Regions from separate parts of the Paenibacillus sp. Negev47 genome, predicted to be linked through region 1. Evidence: riboswitches for the same ligand, from Rfam matches in the RefSeq annotation. Region 1 holds a riboswitch; each other region holds the start of a gene.
What was found. Region 1 has a riboswitch for thiamine pyrophosphate ahead of AC4G47_RS12225 (thiamine phosphate synthase). Riboswitches for the same ligand answer to the same signal wherever they lie in the genome.
Positions count from the first base shown of each region.

Region 2: it holds a riboswitch for thiamine pyrophosphate, as region 1 does, so the genes downstream of both, AC4G47_RS25665 (ABC transporter ATP-binding protein) here and AC4G47_RS12225 (thiamine phosphate synthase) in region 1, are expected to answer to the same signal.
Region 3: it holds a riboswitch for thiamine pyrophosphate, as region 1 does, so the genes downstream of both, AC4G47_RS02235 (ABC transporter substrate-binding protein) here and AC4G47_RS12225 (thiamine phosphate synthase) in region 1, are expected to answer to the same signal.
Region 4: it holds a riboswitch for thiamine pyrophosphate, as region 1 does, so the genes downstream of both, thiC (phosphomethylpyrimidine synthase ThiC) here and AC4G47_RS12225 (thiamine phosphate synthase) in region 1, are expected to answer to the same signal.

Region 1 is NZ_CM177754.1:2,652,375-2,656,227, forward strand. Features, by position in the region: gene AC4G47_RS12220 (ABC-F family ATP-binding cassette domain-containing protein) at 1-1,512, shown strand, start outside; TPP riboswitch at 1,587-1,696, shown strand; gene AC4G47_RS12225 (thiamine phosphate synthase) at 1,891-2,583, shown strand; gene thiO (glycine oxidase ThiO) at 2,601-3,836, shown strand; gene thiS (sulfur carrier protein ThiS) at 3,833-3,853, shown strand, end outside.
Region 2 is NZ_CM177754.1:5,703,115-5,706,967, reverse strand. Features, by position in the region: gene AC4G47_RS25670 (ABC transporter permease) at 1-448, opposite strand, end outside; gene AC4G47_RS25665 (ABC transporter ATP-binding protein) at 435-1,202, opposite strand; TPP riboswitch at 1,363-1,465, opposite strand; gene AC4G47_RS25660 (radical SAM/SPASM domain-containing protein) at 1,747-2,622, shown strand; gene AC4G47_RS25655 (pectate lyase) at 2,948-3,616, shown strand.
Region 3 is NZ_CM177754.1:460,039-463,891, forward strand. Features, by position in the region: gene AC4G47_RS02225 (ABC transporter permease) at 1-172, opposite strand, end outside; gene AC4G47_RS02230 (MTH1187 family thiamine-binding protein) at 172-462, opposite strand; gene AC4G47_RS02235 (ABC transporter substrate-binding protein) at 687-1,727, opposite strand; TPP riboswitch at 1,936-2,048, opposite strand; gene AC4G47_RS02240 (phospholipase D-like domain-containing protein) at 2,410-3,810, shown strand.
Region 4 is NZ_CM177754.1:5,908,964-5,912,816, reverse strand. Features, by position in the region: gene AC4G47_RS26595 (alpha/beta hydrolase) at 1-42, opposite strand, end outside; gene AC4G47_RS26590 (IclR family transcriptional regulator) at 403-1,146, shown strand; TPP riboswitch at 1,295-1,408, shown strand; gene thiC (phosphomethylpyrimidine synthase ThiC) at 1,827-3,611, shown strand.

The sequences.
Region 1 (3,853 bases):
GGAGATCGCACGTTATTTAAAAATGTATCGTTTCGCTTACTCGCCGGAGAGCGCGTAGGACTTGTTGGTGCCAATGGTGTGGGTAAATCCACACTAATGAACATCCTTACAGGTAAATTGCTTAAAGACAGTGGAAAAGTGGAATGGACACCTAAGGTCCGTTATGGATATTTGGATCAGCACACGAAGCTTACGCCGGGCAAAACCATTCGTGACGTGCTTAAGGATGCATTCCTTCCGTTGCTTGAATTGGAAAAAGAAATGATGAATATTACAGACCAGATGGCGGATGCAGATCCAGATAAGCTGGAACAGTTGCTGGAAGAGATGGGCGATATTCAGGAACAACTGGAGCAGGGCGACTTCTATCTGATTGACGTAAAAGTGGAAGAGATGGCCAATGGTCTTGGTTTGTCCGCAATTGGTCTTGATCGTGATGTCGCAGCTCTAAGTGGGGGGCAACGTACCAAGGTGCTTCTTGCCAAGCTTCTGCTTGAGAAACCTACAGCTCTTTTGCTGGATGAGCCGACCAACTATCTGGATGTAGAGCACATTGAATGGCTGTCACGTTACCTGAAGGACTACCCGCATGCGTTTCTTCTAATCTCCCATGATACGGAATTCATGAATGAAGTCGTGAATGTCATTTATCATTTGGAATTTGCCAAATTAACGCGATATGCAGCGAACTATAACAAGTTCCTGGAGATGGCGGATATGAATAAAGCCCAGCATATTGATGCGTATGAGAAGCAGCAAGAGTACATCAAGAAGCAGGAAGATTTCATTCAGCGTAACAAAGCACGTGCTTCAACCTCAGGTCGAGCGAAGAGCCGGGAGAAGCAACTGGACAGGATTGAACGTATTGATCGTCCAGATGAGGCGGCCAAACCAACGTTCAAATTCAAGGATGCCCGCGCGAGTAGCAAAACGGTCTTTGAGGGTATTGATTTTGAAATTGGATACACGTATCCTTTGCTGCCTAAAATGACGATGACGATTGAACGTGGTGAAAAAATTGCCATTGTAGGCTGTAATGGTGTGGGTAAATCGACGCTGCTGAAAACCATCTTGGGCAAGATATCTCCACTCAGTGGAAAGACCTTTTTGGGAGATTATCTCGAAACGGCCTATTTTGAGCAGGAAGTTCGTGCTGGGAACATCACGCCGATTGAGGATGTCTGGAATGAGTTCTCACATTTGACACAGAATGAAGTCCGAGGGCATCTAGCTCGCTGTGGATTAAAAAATGAGCATATTACCCGTCCGCTTAACATGCTGAGTGGTGGAGAACAAGCCAAGGTTCGTTTGTGCAAGCTCTTGATGCGTGAGAGCAACTGGATTCTGTTCGATGAGCCGACGAACCATCTGGATGTCACAGCAAAAGCCGAGTTGCAGCGTGCCTTGCAAGAATTCAAGGGAACGGTGTTGTTGGTATCTCATGAACCTGATTTCTACGAGGGTTGGGTCACCAAAACATGGAATGTCGAAGAATGGTCTGAGAAAAACTAGACGATTCAGGGAACGTTTAATAGAATTGACGGTGACAAAAAAAACCGTCTATGGTAACATAAGCTACAACTTCATATGAACACTAGGGGGGCCGCACGATGCGGCTGAGATGGAAGAATGCGATTCCGGACCCTTTGCACCTGATCTGGATCATACCAGCGTAGGGAAGTGGCGCGCGCGTTTCAGTAAATGACCTGAGCAAACGGAAATTCGAAAGAATTTCAACTGACTGCCTTAGCGAATTGAAACATGCAGTTCCTTGTATAAGTTATGGGTATAAGTTCCATAGCTGTTTTGTACGAAATGAACTGTATGCATCAGTCAGTCATCTGCTCCAATTATTAATACGCAGCCACTCCCCTACGGGAGTGGCTTTTTTTGTATTTTTATAGCATTCACGCATGGAAGGAGATGAACAGTACGGCAATTTCTCATGAACATGTACACGGATCATTTGAACTGCATGTTGTATCTACGGGGGGAGAAGATCAAGCCTCTTTTGTGAAATCAGCAAAGGACGTGTGGCCGTGGGTCGACTATATTCACATACGAGAGAAAGAACTCACATGGCAACAAAAGATCGGTTGGGCTGAAAGTTTGCGTGGCATTGGAGTTCCATCTTGCCGCATCGTTATCAATGGATCAGAACTGCCCTCACAGAATGAAACCTATGGCGGTGTGCACTGGGGGCAAGAGGCTATGCGTATGTACAACACTGCTGTCATAAGCAATGTGCAACGACTTCGTCTGGGTGTATCTGTTCATTCAATCGATGAGGCAAAAATCGCTGAAGAACGGGGAGCCGATTACCTTTTCTTCGGGCATGTCTATGCAACCAACAGTAAGCCTGATCTTGACCCAAGAGGATTGCACGCTCTTGCTGAAGTGTGCTCTGGTGTCTCCGTTCCTGTCATTGCGATTGGGGGCATTAAACCGGCGAACATTCGAGCGATCCGCTCAACGGGAGCACAAGGGGTTGCCGTGATCTCGTACATATGGGGTAATTCACCGGATCGAGCTGCTGCATCATTAAGACAGGCTATTGTAGATACAGAAAGTCTGAGCCGCTGAATCAAGGAGATGAGATGATGAAAGAGATCGTATCGGGTCAGAACAGAAATCATTTCAGTCATCAACTGAAATCTGAACCGGAATCAAGAAGCAAAAGTGTTACGGATAGACCGGATAAGATTCATGCCGAAACTATTATTGTAGGTGGAGGCGTCGTTGGTTGTGCCATTGCATATGAGCTTGCCTCCCGTGGACAGGAGGTACTGCTGGTAGAGCGTTCAGCAATCGCGGGAGGAACTTCGTGCGCCGCGGCTGGAATGCTGGCGGCAGACAGTGAGGAGTTTGCTCATCCTTTGATGGCTAAGCTTGCCAGGCAGAGCAGACAGTTACTTCATGAGCAACAGGTGCTAATGGCTACCCTTAGCGGGTTAGAGGTTGGTCTGCAACGCCAGGGATTCCTGACCCCTTTTCGTTCATACAGTGAATTAAGCAGCTATAAGAACAATCGAAATTCTGCTTTGTCTGCTGATGAGGTGTGGTGGGATCGTTACACTGTGCAACAGGAGACATCATGGCTTAACAGAGATACGTATGGAGCCTACTACAGGCCTTACGAGAGTGAGATTCTACCTGTCAATCTAACAAAGGCATACGCTGCATCCGCTCAAGCAATGGGAGCACGGGTAATGGAAGGGATACAGGATATACGCGTGCAAGCAAACGAACATGGTGTACAGGGGATCAGCACATCGATCGGTGAGATGACATGCAAACATGTCATTATAGCGGCTGGATTACAGAGTGAAGAATTAATGAGACATGTGAATCTGAGCTTGCCTGTGTGGTCGGTAAAAGGAGAAATAGCTGCTGTTCAGTTCTCAGCTGAACATGCAGGGTACAGACCTGATAGAACGGTGTATGCCGAAGATATCTATATTGTTCCGAAAGCCAATGGAGAAGTTTGGCTTGGGGCAACCAGTCTGCCCGGCAGAACGGATCTGAACGTTTCAGTCCAGAGTGTACAGAAGCTGCTAGCAGCAGCTACCTATTGGGTACCTGGAATGAAAGAAGCTCGATTTTTGAGAGCATGGGCAGGCGTAAGACCAGCCACTCCGGATGGACTGCCTTATATAGGTGCTTGCGAGAGTGTTCCCGGGTTGTTCGCCGCCTTTGGGCATTACCGTAATGGTATTTTGCTCAGTGCTATAACAGGCAGACTAATGGCTGAATTGCTTGAGGGCAGTAGCTCAGAAGAACTCGGGATCGAGGAGCTGAGTCCTGAGCGATTGAACAGAAAGGGAGTGGTGCAGTGAACATCATAGTAAACGGT
Region 2 (3,853 bases), 3.1 Mb from region 1:
TACTGACCACAATGGGGAAGAACGCGATCAGGAACACCACGGCGACTTTACTCCACAGCGTGTAGCCGAACCACAGGATGAATACGGGGGACAGGGCAATCAGCGGGATCGTCTGACTGATCACGATGAAGGGATATAAGGCCTTTTCAATCGAGCGATTCATATGCATGCCTGTCGCCAGCGCAATTCCGGTCACTATGGACAAGCCAAAACCAACAGCAACCTCCATAAAGGTAGCAGGCAGATGTATGGTCAGCAGCAGACGACGATGCTCAACCAGTGAGCCTGCGATGGCCGTGGGTGCAGGAATGATGAAGGAAGGCACCCATCCCATACGTACAATCGTTTCCCAGATCGCCAGTAAAAAGAGCATGAGCAGAATGAACAAACCATATTGGGAAAACCACTTCGAGAGCCACGTCTGGACGCTAACCTTATCGCTTCGCATGCAATTGTTCCTCCAGTTGTCGTCTCATCTGCACGAGAGCCGGTTCGTAGATCAGGTCCGAATGCCTTGGACGTGGCAAAGGAACCGTCATTTCCCACAGTTGCTGACCTTGTCCGCCTGGAGTTAGTAGAATAATACGATCACTTAAAAGCAATGCTTCTTCAATGTCATGTGTAATAAACAGGACGGTTTGGCCAAAGCCCTCCCACAGCTCCAACAACCAGCGATGCATTTCTCGTTTGGTTAAGGCGTCGAGCGCACCGAAGGGTTCATCCAGCAACATGAGCTGTCCGCCTGTAAGCAAAGTACGAAGCAGTGCTACCCGCTGCCGCATGCCACCGGATAACTCATCCGGATAGGAATGTTCATAACCTGACAGGCCGAACCTGGCTAATCCAGCCATGATGTCGGCCCGCAGCTTGTCCTTGTTCTGTCGACCTGGTGCCAACTCAGCAGGTAGCATGCAGTTCTCCAAGACGGTCCGCCAAGACAACAGGAGATCTTTCTGCGGCATATAGGCGACTCGTCCGAGCCGTTGTCCTTGCGGTACATCGGCAATGTCGATGGTGCCGACGGTTGGCTCATGCAAGCCTGCGAGCAGCTTGAAGAGCGTGCTTTTACCTGATCCGCTGGAGCCAATGAGTGAGACAAATTCTCTCTGTTGAACCTGAAGCGACACATTGGAGAGTACGGGTGAATCTTTTTTTTCGGGAAAAGCGAAGCTTACGTTGTGAATGGTTACATGGTTGGCCATCTGATCCTCACCCCCTTAATGTCAGACTGGTGAAATAACAACGACATCCTGTGCTCTGCAAAAGAAACAAAAAAGACCCACCCATTTCCGGAGAAATGAGTGGGTCTGTAAGTTAGATCCGCAATTTATCTTCACATATACATGATAAAATTCCGCTTACTAAAAGGCCGCTCCACTTCCCTCCGCTGGTATGATCCAGATCAGGTTCAAAGGGTCCGAATAGTCATATTCGTCTCAGCCGCAGGGCTCCCCTAGTGCAAATGTACAAGATATGCAGTTGTGTGTTCAGCATATATCACTTGAACATGAACTGTAAAGAGGCAGCATGATGGAATTGTTGAGGTGAATTGGAGTCAGATCCGAGGAGCGAGGTTGTAATCATACAAATTTCAGTTGGAATGAATTTCTTTTGTCCCTCGTTGTGCTTAGAACAATCGAACAATTTACCTCGGCTCAAGAACCCGATATAATAGGGATGGCGCATATTGGCCGGATCACAAATGCAGGTGGGATTTCTCCCTCCTAAGCAGAATGGGGACCCGAGTTGAAAACGTTCAAAAAAGTATATATTGAGATCACAAGTATCTGCAATCTGGCATGCAGCTTCTGTCCGCAGACACAGCGTGCCAAAGGATTCATTGACCCTGAAGTCTTCAACAATATACTGGATCAAGTTAAACCACATACCAACCATATTTATTTACATGTCAAAGGTGAACCCTTGTTGCATCCCAAAATAGATCTGCTGCTTGATTCCGCACATGCGAAGGGACTCAAGGTGAACATTACAACGAATGGTACGCTGCTGCCCAAGACTCAGCATAAATTGCTCGGCAAACCGGCGCTGCGACAGATGAACTTCTCTCTGCACAGCTTCGATGGGCATGAAGGTTCAACTGATCGTGACGGGTACCTGAGCAACATCCTGTCTTTTGTACATGAAGCGGTGAAGCACAATGTTATCATCTCATTCCGGCTATGGAATCTGACGCAGGATAACTTTACGAATGCTCAGATGAATCGAAATCGGGAGACCCTTGAAGTGCTGGAACGTGAGTTCAATCTGGACTTTCGTATTGAAGAAAAAGTGGTTCCAGGCAGCGGGGTCAAAATCGCCCCAAATGTATACCTGAACCAGGATCATGAGTTCCAGTGGCCGAGTCTGGATGCACCGGAAGATGACGGGAAAGGATTTTGCCATGCACTACGCGGTCAGGCGGCTGTGCTAGTGGATGGAACGGTGGTTCCATGCTGTCTTGATGGTGAGGGTGTCATTAACCTCGGTAACGTGCACGAGAAGTCATTCTCGGAGATTATTGAGGGTGAGCGAGCCAACAATCTGGTGTATGGTTTTTCCAAGCGGGAAGCAGTGGAAGAGTTGTGCCGGAAGTGCGGGTATCGTCAGCGGTTTGGAGCCTAGAATATAAAGTGAATACAATCATGTTTTCATAAGATCACGTTGTCTGTAACAGATGATGTGGTCTTTGTTGTGTATATTGAGGTTGTAAATAGAGCATATCCGAAGTTGATATCGGTACATAACAAGTAAACACGGGACCACAAAGCATGCTGAAACATCAGGTTCTATGCTGGGAAGTGTAAAAGTGATCTAATGATTATTCTTGTCCCCTTCCTTATTTGGTAGGATTAGGTTGTATTTCAGACAGAGGTGCACCTCTGGCGAAATTCCAGTACAAGCTCAGGCTAGTACTACCAAAAAACGAGAATAAGGGAGGAATAAAGTTATGAAAAAAATGTTGACGTTGTTGCTGTCCGCTGGTTTGGTTGCTTCCATATTTGGTGCAGTTCCGGCTGCGGCTGCACCTACGGTTGTAAATTCAACTATTATTGTTCCAAAGAATACGACCTATGACGGTCAAGGCAAAACCTTTGTAGCCAATCCTTCCACACTGGGCGACGGATCTCAAGCAGAGGGTCAAAAGCCAGTCTTTCGCCTGGAGGCAGGGGCCACGCTCAAAAATGTAAATATCGGATCACCTGCTGCCGATGGTGTTCACTGTTATGGAAACTGTAATATATCGAATGTGGTTTGGCAGGACGTGGGCGAGGATGCACTAACATTGAAGTCGGCCGGAACGGTCAATATTACCGGCGGAGCAGCGTACAAGGCCTATGATAAAGTGTTCCAGATGAATGCAGCCGGAACGATTAACATCAAAAATTTCCGTGCAGATGATATTGGCAAGCTGGTTCGCCAAAATGGTGGAACTTCCTTCGCAGTTAACATGACCCTGGATAACTCCAACATTTCCAATGTGAAAGATGCAATTATGCGTACAGACAGCAGTACATCACAAGGAAAAATCACGAATACACGGTATTCCAAAGTACCAACGTTGTTCAAGGGTTTCGCTTCAGGAAAAACGAGTCAGTCCGGGAATACGCAATATTAAGGCATTGCCACAAATACCCATCTGATGTACATTAGAAGCAATGAAATAAAGTGAACCGGGAGCTCAATGAAGTTGGGCTGAGAGAGTGGCCTTGTGCCGCTGACCGTACATCTGATCTGGGTAATGCCAGCGTAGAGAACATGGATTTACAATGTGTAAGGGTGAATTGTGCAAAATTAACGTGGGATAACAACAGGACTTCTTTCGGCTGTGGTGAACTTTTTGCTACAACAGGAG
Region 3 (3,853 bases), 2.2 Mb from region 1:
AGGCGTGCATGCCAAGTCGCTCGGCCTGGGATGCCGCTTCGCGGGCGATGTCGGACGGTGCCGGCAGCATCCATTTCTCGATATGGAACAGGGAAACGGCCCCCTGCCATATCGCTATAAAGAGAATAACCGCCACAAAGGGCGGCCATACGCTTTTGAAATAGGCGTGCATTAGCGATATTTCTCCGTCAGGGTGTCCATGCTGAAGCCGGTAGGGCTATGGGCGATTTTGATCTGGGAGATGATGCTTGGGCTGCCAGCTTCCACAAGTACCTCATGCATCTTGCGGACAACCTCCAACAGTTCCTCCAGTTCCCCCTCCATGGTGGTGTCGAGCGGGTTCACCTGATACTTCAGACCAGATTGTTGAATAACTTCAATGGCGCGATCTACGTAAGGATAAGAGTTCTCGCCATTTGGCGTTTTCGGAATAACTTGAATGCTAAGCAGTGTGCTTGCCATGAGAGATCACAGCTCCTTTCGAATGGGTGGTATAAGTCGAACATAGCGAATGTACACTTTACCACTCCGATTGCAGTACCCTCCTCCGATCGCTGTTATCCCCGGATTTCTTGATTCCTTTTCAATGGGGAAATCCGGGGATAAAGGCGAACACTTTGTTTCTTCAGATGGGTTCTGCACTCTTCGTTCTTGTGTACATAAAGGTCAACTTAACAGTTAGATTATTATTTGGGTAAAAACTCGTTCGTATATGCCTTGCTCACATCGATCTGTTCATCCAGCAGTTTTTTGCTAAACATCCAGTCGGTGTAGTTCTGCCATACTTCCTGTTTTTGTTCACCCCAACGCGGGGCGTCATCCGTGTACTTCGGACTAAGCCATTTCTGGCTTGCCAGTACCAATTCCTTGTCCAGATCCGGTACGGCCTTGATCAGAATGTTCGCTGCGTCTTCGGGATGATCAATCGCATATTGATACCCTTCGGAAGTGGCTTTCAGGAATGCTTTCACCAGATCAGGGTCATTCTGAATCGTCTGCTCGTTCGTTACGAGGACAGGCGTGTAGTAATCCAATGCTTCTGAATAATCCTTCACATATAACATGTCGATCGGTTCCCCGCGCAGTTCGGCTTCGATACCCGTCCAGGCGTAGAAAATCCACGCGAAATCAATGTCCCGTTTCACTGCGGTGAAAAAGTCGGCATCACCCATGTTAATATTTTTCACTTTGGATACATCGGCTCCGTCGCCTTCCATAATGGATTGCATCACGGCTTCTTCCACTGGGGAACCCCAACCGCCATAGGTTTTGCCTTCAAAGTCTTTCGGTGAATTAATATTCCGATCCGCCGGAGCAGCGAATCCGGATGTATTATGCTGAATAACTGCTGCGATGGAGACCAATGGAACACCCTGTGTGCGGGCTTGAGTTACACTCTCCTGATAGCTTACGCCAAAAGGCACTTCATTGGAGGCAACCATTGTATCTGCGCCACCGGCACCTGGTTGTACAATCTCTACGTTCAAGCCCTCAGCCTTGTAAAAACCTTGATCTACAGCGGCATACAGGCCGGTATGATTCGTATTCGGTGTCCAGTCGAGCACCACTTTAATATCTTTCAGGGCGGAAGTGTCACCTTCGTTGCTGTTTTCGGTGTTCGTGTTGCCGTTCTGCCCTGCTGGGGCAGCTTCTTTGCCGCCACATGCGGCTACAGTCACCATAAGCACGCATAAGAGCAACAATCCCATTGTTTTACGCCATTTCATCTGTGGTTCTCTCCTTCGGTATGTCCGGCCGAGTGGCACGGGGTACTCCTTGGCTTCATATCCAATCATCTTGCATAAATCGACAGATTTATACCAGTTGAGATCTGGATGACGTTATTTTTTATTCAAAAAGAACGTCAAAAAAGCGCCCCGTAATCCGGGACGCGTGCAGGCGTTAGAGAGGTGGCGTTCAGCCATAGGGCTGTGCCAATTCGATATACTCCGATTCCTACGCTGGCATGATCCAGATCAGGTCTAAGGGTTAGTATCTTGGTGGGATACACTCTCAGCCGGCCAATTCCGACTCCCCTGGGAAACTATGAAGTTACGGGCATTACTAGGGTAATTATAGGCCAGCAGGTGGAACGTGTCCAGTCAGGAACTGGATGGGGGCACGTATGAATTAATCAAAGAGGCCATTATACATGAGTATAACGACCTCTCTAGATGTGTGATTTTTATCAATTATCGTGGCGAATTATAAAAGGAAAGCTGACTGAGTGCAAAAGCATCGGATTTCGGGTCATAGCCTACCTGTTTCTGAGTCGCTCCGAGCTGAGCTTTTGATCGTTTGACCTTGACCGGAGTCGCTTGATTAATTAAACAACATAATTTAGATACAGAAGGAGATAGTACTGCTATACAAATAATTACTTTTTACATAAAAATGGGGGCGTACTGAATGATCTTTAAAACCATATTCGCAATTATTCTGTCCTATTGTGTATACGTTTTTTTCACAGCTTACCTTTTATTTTTGGTTCTGTCTCCATCTACTATTGAAAATACGGATATGCAAAAATCGTTAACAGGAGGAAGTACAACAGATCGCGTATTGCTCTTGGAGGACGGCTTTCAATCCGGTCAGGTGAGAATCCAGACCATTCGAGAGGCGAAAACAAGCATCGACCTGGCTTATTACTCCATCCAAAAAGGAAAAACATCTCAACTCTTTTTTGCTGCTTTATTCGATGCAGCTGATCGGGGTGTTCATGTTCGAATCATTTTAGACGGGATTTTTCACAACATGCGCGGAGAATTGCGTGATATTCCAGATGCCATTGCAGCTCACCCCAATGTGGAGTTAAGGTATTATGAACCACTCCACATATTTATGCCATGGACATGGCATAACCGTCTGCATGACAAAATCCTTCTTGTCGACAACACATATGGCATCATTGGCGGCCAAAATATTGGTGATAGATACATGGCATTGCAACCCCAAAAAGACTATGTATTCGATCGGGATGTCCTTGTTTACAATCCAAACCATAATACGAACAGCACGGTTGTTGAAATGAAAAAATATATAGATCGGTTATGGAACCATCCATTCACCAAACTAGAAAAACATGCAAAACGTCAGCATCATGCAAAGGGGTTAAAAGAGCTGGCTCAGCTGGCTCAGTTATATAAAAAAGCTCGGGCTCAGAGCGATCCTTTTGTTAAAGTGTTGCCGAAGGAATGGGCTCAAGGAGCTCTTCATTCCGACCACGTCGCTTTCATTCACAATCCAATCCAAAGGCTGTATAAAGACCCGACCATGTGGAGAGCATTTGTTCATTTTGCCAATCAAGCAAAGTCGAAAGTGTACCTTCAGACGCCTTATGCCATTCCTACCAAGAAAATGAAGAAAGCAGTACATCTGTCGATGAATCCAAAAGCAGAATGGGTCATGCTAACCAATTCAATCCAGCAGACCCCTAACCCTTTGGCTTTCGCGGGATACTTAAGCTCTAAGAAACGGTTGCTTGATACCAGTCTGGCCATTTATGAATACCAAGGCCCTTATTCCATACACGGCAAATCATTTGTCATGGATGATTACCTCAGCATGGTTGGTTCGTATAATCTTGATCCCAGATCCGCCTTTCTAAATACCGAATCTGCTGTGGTCATTTCTGGTTCTGCATTCGCCAACGAACTAACAGAGGCTATGGATATCAAACGTGCACATAGTACGCGTGTGAATAAAGGTGAGCATCCAGCAGAATCTACGAATCAGAAAGGCTCTGTTTTCAAACGAATGGCAATCACAGCTTTATCCAAACTGTCTTTTCTCTGGAAATTTCTGTTGTAGGAAAGAACCCCATCTTTTGAATTGAGTACCTGCAAGTCATCAC
Region 4 (3,853 bases), 3.3 Mb from region 1:
TTTTGTTTGCAGCGGGGCTTCGCTCTGGGATGTTGGATACATGAATGCCCCTCCTTTGAAGTTCAGTTGAAGATAACAACGACATGAAAAGAGAATTACGTCTATTTCAGAACCTGCTTCAGAGCGATATCTTAAAGTAATATATCTTTATCGTATGTTCCAATATAGTCAAAGTCAATTGATTGAGGGCATTTGTTACGCAATTGTTATATAGTTCTTAAGATATATGGGTAACATTCCCTTAGCGAGTAAATTACAGGGGATTTAGTCTTATAAAAAGGAAATATTTATAACTTGGCCTATTCAGATCTTGACTCTTTTTTGGTTTACAGATGAGACCGTTTCTCATATAATTTATGTAACCAAGTTTCATGTGATGAAACATGAGGAGGGCATTATGCCATGGAAGATCGTAAGTTAACCGTCCGGGCTGTAGAACGGGCGCTGGATATATTATTATGTTTTACCACGCGCAGTGATCTGGGACTCACCGAAATTGCCAGTCAGATTGGTTTGCACAAAAGTACAGTGCATCGCCTGATGGCTACGCTGGAGGATCGAGGCTTTGTCATCCGGGATGCGGCAACGGAGAAGTACCGACTTGGCATACGAATCTGGGAGCTATCAGCCCATATGTCACGCAGTGATGATCCGGCGATTTTGCTGCTGCCTGCAATGGAGCGACTGAGAGACCGGTTGGGAGAGACCGTAAGTCTGTACCTGCGTGATGGCAGTGAACGGATTCGGATTCAGGCTGTACAAAGTGATCAGGCAATTCGCCGTGTTGCTCCCGTCGGGGTTAGACTCCCGCTATCTGTCGGGGCTTCCAGCAAAGTCTTGATGGCGTTTGCGACGGACGAGGACCGTGAAGAACTGATGAATGGGCCTGAATGGCCGGTATTTATCGATCCAGCGGTGTATTTGGCGCAGATGGGAGACATCCGGGATAACGGATATGCCACGAGTTACGAGGAACGTGAGCCGGGAGCTGCGGCGGTATCGGTGCCGATTATGGATCGTAGAGGCAATATTGCAGCTGCGCTCTCGGTCTCAGGACCTGTCAGCCGACTCTCGCAGGAGACTTTGCACGAATACGCACCTGTGCTAAAGGAAGCTGCTACGCAGATGGGGCTCATGTTATCCTGATGTTGATGTAAGGTCTGTCACCAATTAAGTTAGCAATCTGGAATATAAAGGTTGTTTTTATGTTCCGGTTGCGCTACTCTGTAATGGACGGCCCAGCGGGGCCAGCTTCATTGCATATGAACAGCGGCTTGTGTAAGCCGCAACTTGTTAACGTTACTGGGGGAGTCCGAACTGTCCGGACTGAGACGGAATCGCATGAGATTCCGGACCCTTTGCACCTGATCTGGATCATACCAGCGTAGGGAAGTAATCGGCGATATGACCACAACCACCACATAATGTGACCCTTGCAGTGCTCCGTTAAGGAGCTGATTGAAGGTGCATTATTGGTGATGGACATAAAAGTCGGTTCCTTCGGGGACCGGCTTTTTTATATACAGGGAACAGGCGATATAGTGCGGACTCCATGGGCTTCTTTTTCAATAACCTGCAAAGTGGGCTTGGATAAGGAGAGAAATCAGTGTAGATCCATGATCTGTGGTAACCTCCGTTATGTTGTGAACTGTACATGAATGATGTCTCCTCTGGTTGGTGTAGGATCGCTCTTTCTTCTCTGCATTGCGTTGATTTGGGACAGGTACGTAAGCGAGCTAATGATGATACCAACCAAACCAAGCGAAGGAACACTAAGGAGGAGACAAGTGAACATGAGTACAGGAGATCAAACGGGACAACAAGCGATGGAACAGGAACTTACGGGTCAGCAGGTGGAAAAGAAAACAGAGGCGGCCGGACGGGTTCAGCCCTTTCCGGGCAGCCGCAAAGTCTACATTCAGGGCTCACGGCCGGACATTGCTGTTCCGGAGCGTGAAATAGCCCTTCATGACACGAATACTCCCCAAGGGGTGGAGCATAACGAACCGCTGCGTGTCTACGATACGAGCGGTCCCATGACTGATCCCGCATTTCATGCCGATATCCGGGCAGGTCTACCAGCCCTGCGTACCCGCTGGATCACAGAGCGTGGCGATGTGGAGGCTTACCAAGGCCGTACAGTTAAACCCGAGGATAACGGATTAAAGCCCGGAGGGAAGAGAGCTGGAGCCGAAGAGTACCCTGGATTGCGTGGCAAACCGCTGCGAGCACAGACGGGACGCTGTGTGACTCAGATGCATTATGCGAGGCAGGGAGTCATTACGGCAGAGATGGAGTTTGCTGCCATTCGTGAAGGCGTGGAGCCGGAATTCGTGCGCCAGGAACTGGCGAGTGGAAGAGCCATCCTGCCGTCTAACATCAATCACCCGGAGAGTGAGCCGATGTTGATTGGTCGTCATTTTCATGTGAAGATCAATGCCAACATTGGCAACTCTGCTGTATCTTCTTCCATCGAAGAAGAGGTGGAGAAGATGACCTGGGCGGTACGCTGGGGATCGGATACCGTAATGGATCTGTCCACAGGCAAAGACATTCATACCACCCGGGAATGGATCATTCGCAATTCACCTGTGCCAATCGGTACGGTGCCGCTGTATCAGGCGCTGGAGAAGGTGAATGGCGAAGCGGAAGCGCTGACCTGGGAGTTATACCGGGACACGCTTATTGAGCAGGCAGAGCAGGGTGTGGACTACTTTACGATTCATGCAGGTGTACTGCTGCGTTATATCCCGATGACGGCCAAGCGGATGACAGGCATTGTGTCTCGCGGTGGGTCCATTATGGCAGCATGGTGCCTTGCGCATCATCAGGAGAATTTTTTGTACACCCATTTTGAAGAAATCTGCGAGATTATGAAAAGGTATGATGTAGCGTTCTCACTGGGAGATGGTCTCCGCCCAGGCAGCATCTACGATGCCAACGATGAAGCTCAGATGGCGGAACTGGCGACGCTTGGAGAACTGACACAGATCGCGTGGAAGCACGATGTGCAGGTGATGATTGAAGGCCCGGGTCACGTGCCGATGCACAAGATCAAGGAAAATGTGGACTTGCAGATGGAGATCTGTCAGGAAGCACCGTTCTATACGCTGGGGCCGCTGACGACCGACATCGCGCCGGGATACGATCACATCACGTCCGCCATTGGGGCGGCCATGATTGGCTGGTTCGGCACGTCCATGCTTTGTTATGTTACGCCAAAAGAACATCTGGGCCTGCCCAACAAGGATGATGTGCGGGAAGGGGTTATCGCCTACAAGATCGCAGCCCATGCCGCGGATCTGGCGAAAGGCCATCCACGTGCCCAGCGCCGGGATGACGCCCTGTCCAAAGCGCGCTTCGAGTTCCGCTGGCGTGACCAGTTTAACCTGTCACTGGACCCTGAACGTGCGCTGTCCTATCATGATGAGACGCTGCCAGCAGAAGGGGCCAAGGAAGCTCATTTCTGCTCCATGTGCGGACCGAAGTTCTGTAGCATGCGCATTACGCAGGACATTCGTGCCTTTGCCGCGGACAAAGGATTGTCCGAGAATGAGGCTGTAGCTGCGGGCATGCAGGAAAAGGCAGAGGAATATCGGACACGTTCCTAGGCGCCGTTACAACGTAAGCTGGGCAGTCTGACATCGTTTAAAAGTGAGAATGCTGCTATCATGTCGCCTTCTTCGTGTTCCTGATCAGCTTCCTGATACTTTTTATCAGTATTATGGTTGATTGTCTAGCAGATGTTAATAAAATGAATGTAAGTAAACAACAATAAGAGTAGCCAGGCCAATGGCTACTCCTGCACAGCATTTGCGGTGGGTATTCCTCCGAGTGCAGCAAGTTCAGATGA